DNA from 3 places in the Priestia sp. FSL W8-0001 genome. Region 2 is predicted to be linked to each of the others. Evidence: riboswitches for the same ligand, from Rfam matches in the RefSeq annotation. Region 2 holds a riboswitch; each other region holds the start of a gene.
The links. A riboswitch is a leader RNA that binds a small molecule or an ion and turns the genes downstream of it on or off. The one in region 2 is predicted to bind lysine.

Region 1: another riboswitch for lysine. It lies ahead of MKZ18_RS19405 (Na+/H+ antiporter NhaC family protein); the one in region 2 lies ahead of MKZ18_RS02415 (transporter substrate-binding domain-containing protein).
Region 3: another riboswitch for lysine. It lies ahead of MKZ18_RS18080 (aspartate kinase); the one in region 2 lies ahead of MKZ18_RS02415 (transporter substrate-binding domain-containing protein).

The regions. Positions count from the first base shown of each region.
Region 1 is NZ_JBBPAL010000001.1:3,677,932-3,681,194, reverse strand. Features, by position in the region: gene MKZ18_RS19415 (HD-GYP domain-containing protein) at 1-72, shown strand, start outside; gene yunB (sporulation protein YunB) at 142-897, shown strand; lysine riboswitch at 968-1,156, shown strand; gene MKZ18_RS19405 (Na+/H+ antiporter NhaC family protein) at 1,281-2,861, shown strand; gene MKZ18_RS19400 (sodium-dependent transporter) at 3,089-3,263, shown strand, end outside.
Region 2 is NZ_JBBPAL010000001.1:455,757-459,019, forward strand. Features, by position in the region: gene MKZ18_RS02410 (YitT family protein) at 118-993, shown strand; lysine riboswitch at 1,137-1,321, shown strand; gene MKZ18_RS02415 (transporter substrate-binding domain-containing protein) at 1,430-2,266, shown strand; gene MKZ18_RS02420 (amino acid ABC transporter permease) at 2,333-3,061, shown strand; gene MKZ18_RS02425 (amino acid ABC transporter ATP-binding protein) at 3,086-3,263, shown strand, end outside.
Region 3 is NZ_JBBPAL010000001.1:3,424,745-3,428,007, forward strand. Features, by position in the region: gene MKZ18_RS18075 (YslB family protein) at 1-443, shown strand, start outside; gene MKZ18_RS18080 (aspartate kinase) at 463-1,701, opposite strand; lysine riboswitch at 1,835-2,012, opposite strand; gene uvrC (excinuclease ABC subunit UvrC) at 2,079-3,263, opposite strand, start outside.

The DNA.
Region 1 (3,263 bases), 3.2 Mb from region 2:
AAACCTTATGAAATTGATTTAAAAGAAAGTCCTACATTAATAATTATCAGCAACGATTTAAAACAAACATAGAAAACTTTTAGAAAATAGCGTTAGCCCTCCTTGTTTATGCATACATATAGCTTGTAAGGAGGGATTTTTTTGATTAGGGTTCGCCGAAGAGTATTGAAAAAGGGACCTATACCATTTCGCTATGTTGTACTACTAACAATTGTTTTTTTTCTGCTTTCTACTGGAGCAGGAATATGGTTAATTAATAGAGGAATTGAACCAACCTTAATGAAATATGCAGAAGCCCAGACTAAAGAGATTGCAACGCTTGTTATTAATAAGGCCGTTAATAAACAAGTGGTAGACCAACTTGATGTGAACGATATTATTAAGACAGAAAGTACGCCGGATGGGCAGGTAGCCAAGATTGATACGGCAGTCGTAAATCGTATTAGAGCTCAAACGACATCTTTAGTCCAGGCTAATTTACGAGAAGCTGAAAAAGGAAATTTAGAAGAATTAGAGATTCCAACGGATATTAATATTGAACCAGATGAAAAGCTCAGGCAGCGAGGAATTGTCTATCAAGTTCCATTAGGGCAAGCTACAAACAATGCCTTACTAGGAAATCTAGGACCTTTAATCCCGGTTAAATTTCATGCAATTGGTGATGTGCAATCAGACGTTGTACGGAAAATAGAGGAATACGGAATTAACGGTGCTTTTTTAGAAATTTCAATTGAAGTTCAGGTTAACGTTCAGGTGATTATTCCCTTTGCTACAAAACAGACAACCGTTCAAGCGACAGTGCCTGTAGGGATGGCGATGATTCCAGGGAACGTACCGGATTATTTTAACGGTGGCACTAACTCAGCCTCTCCATCTATTGAACTAAAGAAGAAATAGCCGGTTGATAACTTTATACTTTACCGATATAATGTACTAGATATAATTATATACCATCACCTTATCAGATCGATGAGGTAGAGGATGCAAAAAGTATGAGTATACTATGTGAGGATGACAACTGTGATCATAGTAAAAAGGATTTTTTGCCGAAGGAAAGAAAAAGAGTCAGCTTTTCTTTTCTGGGGTTACCTTGAAAAAGGGTAACACTGTCATTATGAAAATACGCTTGTTTTCATGATGGAGGGCTACTGATCGTGATGGAGGATAACATAACATTACAAAGAGTAATGATAGTTATTTTCTATCATTGCTCTTTTTTGCGTTTTTTTCTTTATAAGTAGTCCTCCTAGATTTAAACAGGCTTATATTAGGAGGATATCATGGAAGGAACTATTTTTTCGTTATTACCACCATTGATTGCCATATTAATGGTTGTTTTAACACGTAAAGTACTGCTTTCCCTAGGAGTAGGGATTTTAGCAGGTGGATTAGTGTTAACGGAGTTTTCAGTTGGAGAAACGATTCAAAAGATTTGGGGAAGCTTTGCTACAATTTTCTACGCGGACGGCGCACTTAATACTTCAAATCTATTCATTTTGCTTTTCCTTTTAATTTTAGGTGTTATTACGGCTTTTATCTCAATCATTGGAGGAAGCCGTGCTTTTGGAGAATGGGCTTTACAACGTATTAAAACGCGTCGTGGAGCTCATCTATTAACAGCTGTGTTAGGAATTATTATCTTTATTGATGATTATTTTAATGCACTAGCTGTTGGACAAGTAAGTCGCCCGGTAACAGATCGACAGCGGGTATCAAGAGCGAAGCTTGCTTATTTAATTGATTCAACTTCAGCTCCGGTATGTGTGATTGCACCGTTCTCAAGTTGGGGTGCCTATATTATTACGGTTGTAGGTTCAATTCTAGCTGCGCACGGGATGAGTAATGTATCAGCATTTTCAGCATTTGTACAGATGATACCGATGAATTTTTATGTATTTACCGCATTAATTATGGTATTCGTGGTGAGTGTTTTTGATATTAACATTGGACCAATGAAAAAACACGAAGAGCGTGCGATTCGTACTGGAGAAGTAACGGACCCAGAAAAAGGTGCAGTACCAGGAGAGTTAAAAGAAGATTTACCAGTTAGTGAAAATGGTCGTGTATTCGATTTGATCTTACCAATTATTGTATTGATGATTGGGACAATTGGTGCGATGTTATGGACAGGCTATCAAGCAACTGAAGGTCAAGCTACAATCTTTACAATGTTTGAGAATACGAATGTACCTAATTCATTAATGATTGGTGGTTTATCAGGCCTTGTTGTAACGCTAGTATTATTTATCGCACGTACGAGACAATCGAATGAACTGTCTAATTCGGTGCTTGGTAAGGGCATAGTAGCAGGAATCAAATCGATGCTACCCGCTATTTATATTTTGCTGCTTGCTTGGATGATTGGAGATTTGATTGGTCAGTTGAAATCAGGAGAATTCTTAGCAGGAATTGTGGAGAGTTCTAATTTAAATATTGCCTTCTTACCAGTGGTACTATTTATTATTGCTGGCATCATGGCGTTTTCAACAGGGACATCGTGGGGAACGTTTGGTATTATGCTTCCAATTGCAGGTGACATTGTAGGAAACATTGAACCAGAATTATTATTACCAGCTCTTGCGGCTGTATTAGCTGGTTCAGTTTGCGGAGATCACTGTTCACCAATTTCTGATACAACAATCTTGTCATCAACTGGAGCAGGAAGTCATCATATTGATCACGTAATGACACAGCTTCCTTATGCAATTATTTCAGCTGTAATTAGCATCATTGGTTATATTGTACTTGGTTTAACAGAAAGTACAGCTGCAGGATTTGGAACAATAATGGTTTTATTAGTGGTATTTGTCTTAGTAACTCGTAAAAAGGGGAACATAACAGAGACATCATTAGAAAAATAGAAGAATAAAGATAGAGCAGATGCGCTTCACAACGTCTGCTCTATTTTTAATTGTTTAATTATCGAAATTTTCTATAAAAAATATTTTGACATACTATAGCATAATAGCTATAATTCTTCGTAAGATAGTTCTAAAGACAGACTATGCTAAATTGTCAGAAAGTTTAAATAACTTTTTGGGTTATGACAGAGATAAAAGAAAAGAGAGAGTGTAAGGGGGAAACTATGATGGAAAATCGTCCTCAATGGGGTACGAGAGCAGGTTTTATCATGGCAGCAGCAGGTTCTGCAATTGGATTAGGAAATATTTGGAGATTTCCGGCGACTGCCTATGAAAACGGTGGAGGTGCATTTTTCTTACCATACTTATTTGCGTTATTAACAGCAGGTATTCCAATCTTAA
Region 2 (3,263 bases):
ACTGGCTATTTACGTTTTTTATGCTTAGTACCTTTTAGAGATACCTTAATTTTATAAATGAAGATGATTTTATGATAAAATTATTTGTGTCAAAAAATATTAGAAGTGAGGAATTACATGAATGCGTTAAAACAGCATCGAAAATCGAGTAAACAAAAACTATTGTTTCGGGGCCTTTTAGTCATCATTGGTGGCATTATCGCAGGTTATGGGTTAGAAACAGTATTAATTCCAAATAGCGTATCTGACGGGGGGGTGACGGGACTTAGCATCGTTGGTTCACAGCTCTTTGGAATTCCACTAGGCGTTTTAATCGCCATCATCAATCTTCCCTTCATCTGGTTAGGTTATCAGCAAATTGGAAAAAGCTTCGCTATTTTTTCAACCATCGGTATTGCTTCTCTAGCAGTTAGTACAACTCTTATGCATCACACTCCAGCTATTATTGAAGGAGATACGCTTTTAGTAACCGTTGTAGGTGGTGTAATCCTTGGTTTTGGAATGGGTCTAGCACTGCGTAATGGAGGAGCATTGGACGGTATTGATATGCTTGCTGTACTCCTTTCACGAAAGTCACCGTTTGGAACAAGTGATCTTATTTTATTTCTAAATATGTTTGTATTTATCGTGGTTTCTTTTGTGTTTGGCTTGCAAGGAGCCATTCTTTCTGCCATTGCTTACTTCATCGCTTCAAAGGTTATTCATGTCGTTGAAGTTGGGTTAAGCGGTTCAAAAGCGTTTGAAATCATTACAAATGAGCCTGTTTTAATGGTTAAAACAATTCGTGATCGACTAGGTCGAAGCGCTACATATAAAGAAGTATACGGCGGATATTCTCACGAAAAGTTCAAAGAGATTACGTGTGTTATTAACCGTTTAGAAGAAAGTAAAATGAAGGAAATTATCAGCGAAATCGATCCGGATGCTTTTGTGCGCGTGTATGACGTTGCCGAAGTAAAGGGTGGAAACTTTAGAAAAACCAACATTCATTAAATCATCCTTTTTATTCTGTATAAAATTGTTTTTTTTTAGAGCTGAAAGAATTAGTTGGAAAATAAACCCATAAAAACCATATTGACAGATTAGGAAGAAAGATGTAGACTTGAAACAAATTTAATAAGACCTCACTTTTAGTCAAGTGAGGTAGAGGCGCGGTATTTAACAGTCTTTAGCAGAGTTTGAGAGACGTTGAAGCTAGAGAGAAGGAAATATCGCCGAAGTGAGTAAATTGTTCTCAACAATTGCTTGCTGGGTCTGTAGTGAAGAACTGCAGGACTGTCTCAATAAGTTTACCAGCTTATTGAGTTGTGCTATCTCATCTTTTAAAAGAGAGGACTTTAGGGAACGATGAATGAAACGACCTGAGTAAATCTCGGGTCGTTTTTTTATTGTCTTCAAAGCTTAAAAAGATATAAGGGGGAAACAAACTATGAAAAGAAAAGCAGGATTTTTCTTAACATTATTGCTTTCAGCAGTCGTTTTATTAGCAGGCTGTGGTCAAAGCAGTGAGTCAGCATCGGGTTCAGGAGACGCTGATACGTTTACGGTAGGCTTGGAAGCAGGCTATCCACCATTTAACTGGACTCAAAATGACGATTCAAACGGAGCGGTTAAAATTAAGGGCGGCTCACAGTATGCAGGCGGCTATGATGTTGAGATGGCTAAGAAAATTGCTGATGGATTAGGCAAAGAGCTAGTGATTGTAAAAACTGAGTGGGATGGTCTTGTACCAGCCTTAACATCAGGTAAAATTGATGCGATTGTGGCAGGAATGTCACCGACTGCAGAGCGAAAAGAAACAATTGATTTCTCTGATAACTACTATAATTCAAACCTAGTAATGGTTGTGAAAAAAGGTAGTAAGTATGAAGGTGCTACGAAGATTGCAGATTTCAAAGGCGCAAAAATTACGGCTCAATTAAACACGTTTCACTACTCCGTCATTGATCAAATTAAAGGTGTATCAAAAGAAACAGCAATGGATAATTTCCCAGCAATGCGCGTAGCGCTAGAATCAGGAGTTATTGATGGTTATGTATCAGAGCGACCTGAAGCAGTAAGTGCTTCAGCAGCAAATGATAATTTTGCAATGGTTGAATTCAAGGATGGCTTCAAAACATCAGCTGACGATACAGCTGTAGCCGTGGGTCTTAAAAAAGACAGTGAGCTAAAAGAAGAAATCAACAAAATCTTAAAAGGTATTTCAGAAGAAGAACGCACAAGCATTATGGATGCGGCAATCAAAAACCAACCTGCAGCAAAATAATGATGACATAACACCGGCTGTATCTACATACAGTCGGTTTTGTAATGAGGTAAGGGAGGAAGAACGATGAGTTTTGAATGGGTTATTACAATCATCTCAGAAAACTGGCCAATGTTTTTACGCGGAGCTGGGATGACGCTATTAATTGCGCTGACAGGTACCATTATTGGGGCGGTCATTGGGTTAGTTGCTGGTATTATCCGAACTGTTCCAACGCCAACGAGCGGGCTGAAAAAAGCAGGATTGAAGGTAACGAATTTCGTTTTATCTGTATACATTGAATTTTTCCGAGGTACGCCAATGATTGTGCAAGCAATGGTTATTTACTATGGTTCAGCGATTGCATTTGGCTTTGATATGAACGTGATGTTGGCAGCGGTTATTGTTGTATCAATTAATACAGGAGCATATATGGCTGAAATTGTACGTGGCGGGATTATTTCCGTTGATAAAGGACAGTTTGAGGCAGCCAAAGCCATTGGCATGAATCATTATCAAACAATGATGAACGTTGTTTTACCTCAAGTCATTCGTAATATCTTACCAGCAACGGGTAACCAGTTTGTGATTAACATTAAAGATACGTCGGTATTAAACGTTATTTCCGTTTCCGAGCTATACTTTGTCACGAAATCAGTAGCAGGAAACAACTTTAGATATTTTGAGTCATTCTTTGTTGCTTGTATGATTTACTTTGTCATGACGTTTATGGTATCGCAAATTCTGCGCTACTTTGAGCGTAAATTAGACGGACCCGACAGCTACACGATGATTAAAACGGACCAAAATCGATAATGAAGGGTAAGGAGGTATAAGAAAATGGAACAAGTAATTGATATTCAACATTTAAACAAAGCGTATGGAAGTCATGAAGTATTAAAAGATATTAATTTCTCTGTTAACAAAGGAGAAGTTGTGACCATTATTGGTTCTTCGGGCTCGGGGAAATCAACGCTCCTTCGTTGTATCAATTTATTAGAGCAGCCGAACGGTGGCC
Region 3 (3,263 bases), 3.0 Mb from region 2:
AAGCACCTACAACTCCTTATTTTGGATACAGCTTACTTCGAGACGTGTTAATTCCAGAGCTTCTTAGCAATGATACGAATGAAATCTCGTACTGGGCAGGAAAACGGTTAGCACGAAAATTTCCACTTTCCTCTATTGAAGAGATTAGCGGCTTTTTTGTGAAAGCTGGCTGGGGACAATTAACCATTTTAAAAACTGAAAAATATAACATTGAAATGGAATTAACAGGTGAAGTTGTCAAACGAAGATTTACTGAGTATCCCAATTCATCTTTCCATCTTGAAGCTGGCTTTGTTGCTGAACAAGTTCAACAGTTAAAAAACTGTCTAACAGAAACTTATTTAACCAACAAAGAAAAAGCCGACAAAGTCCTTTTTTCCGTTCAATGGGATAAAAAAGATATCATTACACCTGAAACTAGAACGGAAAGATATAAAAAATAAAAGCGGGCTGTGCCCGCTTTTATTTTTGAACTTGATAAATATCTTGCTCTTCTAATTCAAAAGCAGTGTGCAAAGTTTCTACCGCTTTGACCATGTCTTTATGTGGCACAACTGTTGATACTTTAATTTCAGACGTACTTACCATTTTCACTTCAATTTCTTCCACAGCTAATACTTCAAACATATCGGCAGCAACGCCTGGGTTTGAAATCATACCCGATCCAACAATCGAAACTTTAGCTAAGCCCCTTTCATGCTCCACTTTTTTATGACCTACTACTTCTTTTAACTGAGCTAGCACAGATAAAGTCGTATCCGTATCTTCTGTTTTAATCGAGAAAGAAATAGATAAACGATTGTCTGACGTCACATTTTGAATAATAATATCCACGTTAACGTGCTCTTTTGCTAATGCTGTAAAAATGGTTGATAATGTCTGAAGTTCATTATTTAGCCCTTCAATTGTGACTCTTGAGATATTATCTTCAAATGCAATTCCTCTTACTACTAAGTTCTGTTCCATCGATACTTCCTCCTCAACAATCGTTCCTCTTTCTAATACTAGACTTGACCTTACCTCTAGTGGCACCTGATAGTTTTTTGCAAACTCTACTGCTCTAGGGTGCAATACACCCGCCCCTAGATTTGCAAGTTCTAGCATTTCATCATATGAAATAGACTGCAGTTTACGAGCGCCTTGCACGTAGCGAGGGTCCGTTGTAAATACTCCCGTTACGTCTGTATAGATATCGCACTTATCTGCTTTTAATGCCGCTGCTAAAGCTACAGCTGTTGTATCAGATCCGCCTCTTCCTAACGTTGTAATGCTGTTATCTTCCGACATTCCTTGAAATCCTGCTACGACCACAATATGATTTTCTTTCAAACGCCCTGCAATGGCTTGTTCATTAATCTTGGTGATTCGTGCATTTCCATGCTGAGCTTCCGTACAAATTCCTGCCTGCCATCCTGTATAGGAAGTAGCGTCATAGCCTTTTTCTTGCAGCGCCATTGTAAGGAGAGAAATGGTAACTTGCTCACCGGTTGTTAGTAGCATATCCATTTCTCGTTTACTTGGTTTACTTGTAATTTCTCCTGCTAATCTTACTAATTCATCTGTTGTTTTACCCATTGCTGATACAACCACTACTACTTGATTGCCTTGCTCAACTTCCTGGATAACCCGGTTTGCTACATGCTGAATTCGTTCTGTTGATCCAACAGAAGTTCCACCAAATTTTTGAACGATTAATCCCATAAGTCTCCTCATCCTTTCACTTGTTTTCAATATGATAAAGAGGCGATCTATTGCTTAAGCTCAGACAATAAAAAAAGCAATGAGATGGATATCTCATTGCTTAACGAACGAAAAGTATATAAAACGTTCAATGCCGTGAGATAGCTCTCCAAGAAACACATTCTTGACAATCCTACATTTATTCAACGCAGAACCAGCAAATGACTCTATGAGATGTCATTCACTTCGGCAAATTTTCCTTTCCACATTTGTCTTTAGAGCTCATACTCTTCCAAATGTGTACTCTTAAAATTCGCACCTCTATCTTCACTTCAGTTTAATGAAGTGTCATATGAAATTATGTTCTAGCTTATCAGAGTTTAAACTGGAATTCAATACTAATTTTTTAAGGCTTCAACAATTTGTTCCGCAACCGACCTTGGAACTCCTGCATTTTGAATCTCTTCGATTGATGCTTCCTTCATCTTTTTAACAGATCCAAACTTTTGCAACAACGCTCTTTTACGCTTTTCACCTACTCCTGGAATATTGTCTAATATAGACTGAAAAGCCGATTTAGAACGGACTTGTCGATGAAACGTAATAGCAAAGCGGTGAACCTCATCTTGAATTCGCTGAAGCAAGTAGAATTCTTGGCTGTTACGCTGAAGTGGAATAATTTCAGGAGGATCTCCAATCATTAAATTAGATGTTCTATGCTTTTCATCTTTGACTAATCCAGCTGTTGGAACAAGCAGCCCCAGTTCATTTTCCAAAACATCTTGAACAGCTGCTAAATGACCTTTTCCACCGTCAACAATAAGTAAATCTGGTAAAGGTAAACCTTCTTTTAATACGCGCGTATATCGTCTTCGTACCACTTCACGCATTGAACCATAATCATCAGGGCCTTCAACCGTTTTAATTTTATACTTTCGATATTCTTTCTTTTCAGGTTTACCGTCAACGAAAACGATCATAGCAGAAACGGGATCTGTTCCTTGAATGTTGGAATTATCAAAAGCTTCAATACGATAAGGCGCTTCAATTCCTAGTGCTTGCCCCAACTGCTCGACAGCACCAACCGTACGCTGTTCATCTCGTTCAATTAAATAAAACTTTTCTTTTAAGGCAATTTGAGCGTTTTTTGACGCAAGCTCAACAAGCTCTTTCTTTTTTCCTCGTTTTGGATGCTGAACGTCTACTTCTAAAAGCTGTTCTGCAAGGTTTGCATCTACAGTTGCTGGCACAAGAACTTCTTTAGGCTTTAAGTTTTTTCCGTAAAATTGTCCAATGAACGTTAGGAAATCTTCTTCTGGTTCGTGGTAAAACGGAAACATAGACACTTCGCGTTCCATTAGCTTTCCTTGTCGAATAAAGAAAACTTGTACACACATCCAGCCTTTATCATAAGAATAGCCAAATACATCACGGTTAATAAAGTCATTGAACGTTACTTTTTGCTTCTCCATTGTAGCTTCAATATGAGCAATTTGATCTCGATACTCTTTTGCACGTTCAAAATCTAGCTCTTCTGAAGCTTTCATCATCTTTTCTGTTAATTCAATTTTCACCTGTTCATA